4 regions of the Paenibacillus sp. FSL H7-0735 genome follow, and region 4 is predicted to be linked to each of the others. Evidence: predicted binding sites of a transcription regulator. Region 4 holds the regulator's gene; each other region holds the start of a gene.

Region 1 (2,210 bases), on a different contig from region 4:
CTGTAACGGTTTAAAAAGGAACGTTGTTCCTGAGTGATTTATTGAGGAAAAAGACAACCTTATAAAGCTAGAGAAGCAGCGATCCTCCTGTAACGGGAGGGTTGCTGCTTTTTTTGTTAGGTGCAGAATGATTAGCTGCATGTAGGTACAATCCAATGGCTTCGGCGATGGTAGCGAGCCAAATGTGCTCGAAAGCTACAGTTAAGGTCATTTGAGTCCGATGTCCGATAGCAAGCCAAATGTGCTCAAAAGCTACGTATAAGGTCGATTGAGTCCGATCGTGCTGAGTCAACGCCCACCGCAGAAGCTATCGGACCCAGAAGCCGCTATTTGGTAATTAATCGCCTATTGAGCGTGATTTCGGACTCCAATGCAGCTATTACATAAAATGAGGTACAACTAGTGTGTTTTTGATGGCAATAGCGACTATGGGGTCCGATAGCAAGCCAAATGTGCTCAAAAGCTACGTATAAGGTCGATTGAGTCCGATCGTGCTGAGTCAACGCCCACCGCAGAAGCTTTCGGACTCAGAAGCCGCTATTTAGCAATTAATCGCCTTTTGAGTGTGATTTCGGACTCCAATGCAGCTATTACATAGAATGAGGTACAACTAGTGTGTTTTTGGTGGCAATAGCGACTATGGGGTCCGATAGCGAGCCAAATGTGCTCAAATGCTACGAATAGGGTCATCTGAGTCCGATGTCCGATAGCGAGGTATAGCTACAGTGAGATATAGCTGCATATAAGGACAACTGTGTCCGATAGCTGCTGCGTACGCTCAAATGTAATCCAACGAAACAAGATATGCTGGCTTAGTCGGTCATACATAAACTTCTATTTGTGCACAGGTCGCAGTAAATTTGACATGTCAGTGAAAACTTTCACTTAGTTTTCTCAAAGTGATAATTATCACGTTAATGTGTTTTACGACACGCTACAATGGTCATAAAGGAACAAATTTGAAGTAAATAGATGAAGGAGATAGGAACCATGGCTTATAGCAAACCGCAGCAAATTGCCGAAGTAACTGTAGAGAATGGCATAAAAAAAGCTCATAATCCGCTAAGTACCGTACTTATTCTGGGCTTTTTGGGAGGAGCGTTTATTGCGCTCGGGTTTTTATTGGATATTCGCGTCATTGCTGGCGCACCACAGGAATGGGGTTCCATTGCTAACTTTATCGGAGCCGCAGTCTTCCCCGTTGGGCTGATCATGGTACTCCTTGCAGGTGGAGAACTGCTGACAGGGAATATGATGGCCGTGCCGCTCGCTTTTATGGCTAAGAAGATTTCTTTCTGGGAAGTTGTGAAGAATCTTTTGCTCATTACGATTAGTAATCTGGCTGGGGCATTATTTGTAGCTTATTTCTTCGGTCATGTAGTGGGGTTAACTTCAGAGGGTGTGTATTTAGAAAAATTGGTGGATATGGCTGGTCATAAAATCGATGCAGAATTCTTTCCGGCATTTGTTTCGGGTATCGGCTGTAACTGGCTCGTTGCGCTGGCCGTATGGCTCTCCTATGGAGCAGATAACTTCAGCGGCAAAATCCTTGGTATTTGGTTCCCAACGATGGCCTTTGTTGCGATCGGATTCCAGCACGTTGTAGCTAACATGTTCCTAATTCCAGCAGCTATTTTTGAAGGTTATTATTCATGGGGGCAATACTTCACTAACTTTGTTCCCGTCTGGCTCGGCAATTTAACGGGTGGAGCAATATTTGTCGCAGCTGCCTATTGGATGGCATACTTGCGTAAAGCACCTACGGCTATTCAATCCGTAGATAGCATGTCCGGCAGCAGTGTCAAAAAACACGCTTAAGCTCGTCTTATAGAGCACTCCATAGAACATTCAAGGTCTGCCTTATTGGTGGCGTTAATGTTTAAGGGGTGCTTTTTGTTATGTAGACACAAAAAAATCCGCCGTGATATATCCGCGCTCGGGGGAACGAAATCGGATCACGGCGAATTTTGAAGGGGGAGTGTTTCTAGGCTCTATTACCCCGTCTTTCTAAAAGCGAATCAGTTTCTTCTTGTTTAGTTTGCTTTACGGACGACAGCCACAGCTTTAAAATAAGAATAGATATTAGAGCTAGGGAGGACTGCGGACGTGAACCCCAAGGGAGACGGGATATTTCATGCGATATGTGCGTTTTATTCTCTAGATTTCATGCGTACTTTATCGCGATAAAACGTCAATGTGTATGCTTGCTC
Region 2 (2,210 bases), 300 kb from region 4:
GTTTACAACCTCCGCAAGAACGCGTCGCTCCTGTACATGCTTTGATCTCGTCCACAGTAGTAAAACCATTTTCTATGACCGCATCCACAATCGCTTTTTTAGTAACCCCATTACAGCCACAAACGATTTCTTCGTCCGCCATAGCTTCTACAGATGTGCTCTTTTTGGCTCCGCTTCCGCAGCAGCCCGTACCCATGACCTCTGTATAAATCTCATCAGTCATTACAGCACCTTGTTTTACTAACTTTTGCAGGTTAGCCGATTCCGTCACATCCCCGAACAGGACTGCACCAACAATGACATTGTCTTTGAGCAGAATTTTCTTATAGGTTCGCTTCCATTCATCTTTGCTTGAGATTACAGTGTGCTCAGGGGAATCCATAAACTCACCTGCAGAAAATACATCCACACCGGAAATTTTTAATTTGGTGGAGACAACAGAACCTTCATATGGATTTGTATCGCTTCCGCAGAGATGTTTAGCTAGAACCATACCCTGCTCGAAGAGCGGCGCTACTAATCCGTAACAAACTCCGCGATGTTCGGCACATTCGCCAATGGAATATACATTCTGCATAGAGGTCTGCAAATAATCGTCCACTACAATTCCACGATTAACAGCAATTCCGCTTTCTTTTGCCACAGTTATATTCGGTTTGATGCCTACAGCCATAACTACAAAATCAGCTGCAAGTGTAGTGCCATCACTAAATTGTAAACCACTTACTCTCTGTTCCCCTGTCAATTCTACTGTTTGTTTGCCCATGGCAAATTTCACGCCTTGACGCTCTAGCTCAGCTTGCAACATAGAGGAGGCATTACGATCAAGCTGGCGCTCCATTAGATCTTCCATCAGATGCACTACAGTAACGTCCATGCCAAGGTTCACAAGACCCTTTGCCGCTTCCAATCCAAGTAAGCCCCCGCCGATTACCGCCGCTTTGTTGTATTGTTTAGCCGCAGCTAGCATCGCATCACAATCTGCAATATCCCGGAAACCCACTACTCCTTCCTTATCACAACCAGGTACAGGTAAAATAAATGAATTCGAACCCGTTGCAATAATCACTTTATCGTAAGAAACAGCCATACCGTTATCCGCAATTACTTGCTTGGAATGCTCGTCAATTCGCGTAACTGTTGTTCCTGTATGCAAGGTAATGTTGTTATCTTCATACCAGTTCCAGTCGTTTAGGATGATATCATTGATGGTTTTGCTGCCTTCGAGAACATAGGACAACATGATCCGATTATAATTGGGGTGAGGTTCGCTTCCAAAGACCGTAATGTCATAAGCTCCACCTAGCTTCAATATTTGCTCTAGCGTACCTATGCCTGCCATACCGTTGCCGACTAATACTAATTTTTCTCTCTTCGCTGCCATAGTTAGGTGCCTCCTCAGTCTTATCCGTTCTTGTTGAACTTTGCTTCAACTTATCTTCTACATAATGAAATTATACATTTCAAAATTTAAGAGAGATTGTGATTACAGTCACATTAAATGTGAATGTTTTCACATAAAAAATAAGACAACTTTGTTAGGTTCTAAATTCTAATAAAAAAAGCCAGATCACAGGTTCTGAATAACCGTAGATCTGGCATTTATGTACTTTTTTTAACGTATAGCCAATAAAATCTCCAATTCATCCTGCACTCTAAGCTTCATGTCCATTCCATTCTCAAGCAGCTGCTTCCCATTCACCTTCATCTTCCAAACTTCATTGCTAAAAGGAGTATAATCACCAATGGATAACACCTTTTTGTTGTCTTCGGTCAACTGCACCACACTGCTGTTCTTCAACAAACCTCTCACTGTTAAATCTTCAGTAAATCCCATAACATATGAATGATTCAAATTCACTTGCTCACTTCCGCCATTCACGGTCAACAACACAATTTGAAGGGGTTCCTCTTGTTCCTTAGACATCGCCGTAATTACTAATTTTGATTCATGCCCGACGGTTCGACCCCAATCCTCAGCTCCAATGGTCTCCCCATCCATTTGCAGCTCCCAATTCATTCCTGGACTGAGTGAAATATTATTTACCGTTAGAATGCTTGTGTTATCCTCAGAAAAGGTGGCCTTCCCACTACCTTTCAGTAGGTCAAAGATCGTTATCCCTTTTCTGTAGCTCTCGCTAAGCTGCTTGTCCAAAGGGTTGGTCAGCAAGTCATTTCCCGCAACGATAAGCGAAAGCGTAGGCCCGTCT
Region 3 (2,210 bases), 4.9 Mb from region 4:
ACAGTGTTAAGGATGGAGTAGTTGTTCTAGAAGCCGTTGGCCCTGCGAAGGAAGCTGGACTGCAATTCAATGATGTCATTACCAAATTTAATGATCAATCCATCATATCTACCCTTTCTCTTCGCAAGTACTTATATAATCATACGAAGATCGGTGATGATCTGAAAATTACTTACTATCGAAACGGCGAGGCCAAACAGGCAACAGTTAAACTTCTTGAAAAACCACAGGAATAATATGCTGGAAGTCGGTATATAATGAGATAGCAGTTACGACAAGTAGAGCGGACTACCCCTTCGATTCCGAGGGGGTACCTTCTTGAAAAAGCGGATAAAAGTAACGTTTTTGGGAAAGCTATTTTTCTAAAACCATGATAATTATGCCAGAAAAAGGATCTATTTAGGGAATAAACACTAAGTGGCAGCCCTTACATTGGAAGGTAATACTTATTAGGGCAAAACCGGATATATTCGGATGCTTGCTTGCCTTTGCTAATCAGGTGTGGTAATATGATATCAATCATACATTTAGTCCCTAATTCTCGCATTGAAAAGGGCTGTCATATTTGGTAATACAACCTTTTTCAATGTGTGAATTTTTTCTTTGTTTGAAGATAAAAAGAACATATTAATTTAAATTTGTGGAGGTAACACACATGCAAACAGGTACAGTTAAATGGTTCAACGCAGAAAAAGGATTCGGATTTATCGAAGTTGAAGGCGGAAGCGACGTATTCGTTCACTTCAGCGCAATCACTGGCGACGGCTTCAAAACTTTGGACGAAGGCCAACGCGTTGAATTCAACGTTGTTCAAGGCAACCGTGGACCACAAGCCGAAAACGTTGTAAAACTGTAATAATAGAAGAAACCGTCCCAGCTTGTGAAAGTTGGGACGGTCTTTTTATATCTAGTTACTCACTATTGACTTACAGGATGGGAGGAACGGCAATGAACTACCGGAAGAAACCTTTGGAAGAAATACCGGAAGAAAATACCGCAATTTGGGCATGTACCAATGAGGGATGCAACGGATGGATGAGGGATAATTTCGCATTTGAACATGCGCCTTCTTGCCGTCTATGTGACTCTCCAATGGTTCGCAGCACGAAGATGCTACCCCAATTGCTTAATTCGAATGGCGATCTCAAATCGCTGAAGAAGGGTATTTCCATCTAACCAATACCTAAATGAGTCAAGCATTTAATAGAACGACGAACCACTCAAGACGGGTAAACCGTCTTATTTTTTTTGCTTTCTTTATGCTAAATTGTGATCTTTGTCACAAATCATTTGAATTTCACCGTTAAATGACTATCTTTATGTGACATTTATCACAAAAAGAAGCTTAAATTTTTGACAGAATATAATTAACGAAAAGGGGAGAAGGAAGGGACAAATATGGATACAGTAATGCTGTCGCGTATACAATTTGCGTCGACGACAATATTCCACTATTTCTTTGTACCGGTATCAATCGGACTAGCGCTCTTGATTGCAATCATGGAGACAATGTACGTTAGAAAAGGTAATGAAGAGTACAAAAAAATGGCGCAGTTCTGGGGAAAGCTATTCCTCATCAATTTTGCAGTAGGGGTAGTTACAGGGATATTGCAGGAATTTCAGTTCGGGATGAACTGGTCCGATTATTCACGTTTTGTGGGTGATGTATTCGGGGCTCCACTTGCAGTTGAGGCATTGGCAGCCTTTTTCCTGGAGTCTACTTTTATTGGGATATGGATATTCGGCTGGGATAAGGTATCCAAGCGAGTACATTTACTGTCCATCTGGCTGGTAGCATTCGGTACGATGTTATCTGCATTCTGGATTCTAGCGGCTAACTCTTTTATGCAGCATCCTGTGGGTTTTGAGATAAATAATGGACGTGCAGAAATGAATGATTTCTTCGCGCTTATTACGAACGGACAATTGCTGGTTGAATTCCCACATACAGTACTGGCTGCTTATGCAACAGGTGCTTTTCTTGTAACAGGTATTAGTGCTTATAAAATATTGAAGAAACAAGAGGTTTCTTTCTTTAAGAAGTCTTTTCAGATTGCAGCTATCGTAGGGATTATTTCTTCTATTGGTGTAGCTGTTGCTGGTCACGCCCAAGCGCAATATTTGGTTGAAACTCAACCAATGAAAATGGCAGCTTCCGAAGGACTGTGGGGTAAGAGTGGTGACCCGGCACCTTGGACCGTATGGGCAAA
Region 4 (2,210 bases):
TTTCCATGCCAGTTACGGGCAAAAGAAATCGCTTCCGCAAGCTTGTGATTCTGTACATCCTCTGGACATAACCCGATCACACCACGCATCAATACGGAACGGATACCTGATAACTCAGCTACCTCAGCTACTCGGTCCATGTGATCATACATATCGAGGAAGGTCGTAGTTCCACCCTTCAGCATTTCCAATACAGATAAGGAGGTTCCCCAGTATACATCATCACCGGTGAACTTTTCCTCCATCGGCCACATCTTCTCCTGAAGCCACACTTGTAGCGCTAAATCATCTCCATATCCACGCAGCAAAGACATCGCCGCATGACCATGTGTGTTTACAAGTCCAGGCATGAACAGCAGACGGCTGCCATCAACCACTTGCACTCCAGCTTCCATCTGAGGCTCTTCTTTTCCTATGTAAGTGATTAAATCATCTTCAATAGTCATATATCCACTCAGAACCGGCTCATCCGTTCCCGGAGTCAGAAAATACCCGCCCTTAATTATCGTTTTATTGTTGTTCATGTTCGCTTTCTTCCTTTCCATCCCGCAAGTAATAAGCAAGACTTTGCAGATCAGTTGTAAAATCAGCTGCATGCACCCGGATATTCGGTGGTGTCTTCAGAATCACAGGGGCAAAGTTCAAAATTGCTTCAATCCCAGAAGAAATGAGAATATCTGCTACATTTTGAGCTTCTGAATCAGGTACGGTAATAATGGCAATGCGAATACCTTGCTCACGAATCGTGCTGCCTAGTTCATCCATCGGTTGCACAGTAAGGGAGTTGATCTTACGTCCAACCTTAGGAGCGTACGAATCAAATATAGCCGTGATTTTCATAGTATCTTTGAGATATGCATTGTAATTAGACAAGGCATGTCCGAGATTACCTGCCCCTACTAAAGCTACATTAAGCTGTTGATCCAGCTTCAGAATATGACGGATTTTCTCAATAAGATACGTTACATCATAGCCGATACCTTTTCTGCCGAAGTCACCAAAATACGCTAAATCCTTACGAATCTGTGCGGGATTAAGATCAAGCTTTTGTCCAAGTTCCTGAGAGGAAACTGTTAATATTTCGCGATTCTGGAGATCATTCAAAAAACGCAAATACACAGGTAGTCTGCGAACAACGGCTTCTGATATTTTATCCGATTTCATATTTTTCCTCCTAAAAATAGTAATGTTCTTGTGAAAATCCATATTCTAACGTATACCTCTCCTTATTAAGGGCGGTACTGTAACTTACCGCCCTTAAGGATAAGGAGGAGCTAAACTGAAGACGAGCATTTTAAGAAGCGCCGCCATCCTCTAGCCATTCCGCTATGCGGGGGACCATTTGATCAGTCAGCATATGCTCCATTTTGGGACCAGGCAATGAATAAAGGAAATACTTCCCGTAATGAGATTCAATAACCCTTGTATCATAAACAATAACTATTCCGCGATCCTGCGCCGTGCGAACCAGTCTTCCGAATCCCTGCTTAAAACGAATAACCGCTTGAGGAACAGACAATTTCATGAATGGATTCTTCTTCTGAGCCTGCAATAACTCCGACTTCGCTTCCGCCAACGGGTGATTCGGCGGTTGAAACGGAAGTCTCACGATGGCCAGGCAAGTCAGTGCTTCACCTGGAATATCTACACCTTCCCAGAAGCTGCTCGTCCCCAGCAGAACGGATGCTGCACTGTCCTGAAAGCGGCGGATCAGCTTGCTCCGGCTGCCACCTTCCACGCCTTGACCAAGCACCGTAATCTCTTGTGAGGCCAAAGCCTCTTTAAGCGGATCATATACCTGACGCAGCATTTTATAAGAAGTAAACAGAACCAGCATCCGCCCACGTGTTGTTTTGGCAGCTTCTGCTAACGACTGTACGAGTGTATCGACAAATCGAGCATCGCCCACACTGCCCTTCACACTAGGAAAATCACGCGGTATAACTAGCAGCGCCTGCTCGCGATACTTAAAGGGAGATGGAAGGAGTGAGGTCATTAGACGTCCCTCTTCCGCAGCTTCGTTAAGTCCGAGATTATCAATCATAAACTGAAAAGATTTATCTACAGACAGCGTCGCCGAGGTAAGCACGATGCTTTTTTTCTTATCGAAGAACAACTCTTTAAGCTGGCTGCTAACATCCACAGGGACGGCATACATCTGCAGTGATTTGCTGCGGTAATTTCCATTTGCCTCCAGCCAATATACTACA

What was found. The regulator Rex, encoded in region 4, represses fermentation and respiration genes when NADH is low (regulators of the CRP and FNR family bind a similar motif). The targets are predictions, from matches to a motif close to TTGTGAAATATTTCACAA.
Region 1: the regulator Rex is predicted to act here: its motif matches at 870-887, upstream of NSS82_RS28640 (formate/nitrite transporter family protein).
Region 2: the regulator Rex is predicted to act here: its motif matches at 1,502-1,519, upstream of nirB (nitrite reductase large subunit NirB).
Region 3: the regulator Rex is predicted to act here: its motif matches at 1,320-1,337, upstream of NSS82_RS00055 (cytochrome ubiquinol oxidase subunit I).

The regions. Positions count from the first base shown of each region.
Region 1 covers NZ_JBBOZH010000002.1:220,298-222,507, reverse strand. Annotated here, with positions in the region: gene NSS82_RS28645 (FAD-dependent oxidoreductase) at 1-14, shown strand, start outside; gene NSS82_RS28640 (formate/nitrite transporter family protein) at 991-1,818, shown strand.
Region 2 covers NZ_JBBOZH010000001.1:5,212,520-5,214,729, forward strand. Annotated here, with positions in the region: gene nirB (nitrite reductase large subunit NirB) at 1-1,384, opposite strand, end outside; gene NSS82_RS23760 (hypothetical protein) at 1,616-2,210, opposite strand, start outside.
Region 3 covers NZ_JBBOZH010000001.1:12,127-14,336, reverse strand. Annotated here, with positions in the region: gene NSS82_RS00070 (S1C family serine protease) at 1-236, shown strand, start outside; gene NSS82_RS00065 (cold-shock protein) at 656-856, shown strand; gene NSS82_RS00060 (cold-shock protein) at 949-1,176, shown strand; gene NSS82_RS00055 (cytochrome ubiquinol oxidase subunit I) at 1,399-2,210, shown strand, end outside.
Region 4 covers NZ_JBBOZH010000001.1:4,913,357-4,915,566, forward strand. Annotated here, with positions in the region: gene NSS82_RS22345 (amidohydrolase) at 1-524, opposite strand, end outside; gene NSS82_RS22350 (redox-sensing transcriptional repressor Rex) at 511-1,164, opposite strand; gene dinG (ATP-dependent DNA helicase DinG) at 1,295-2,210, opposite strand, start outside.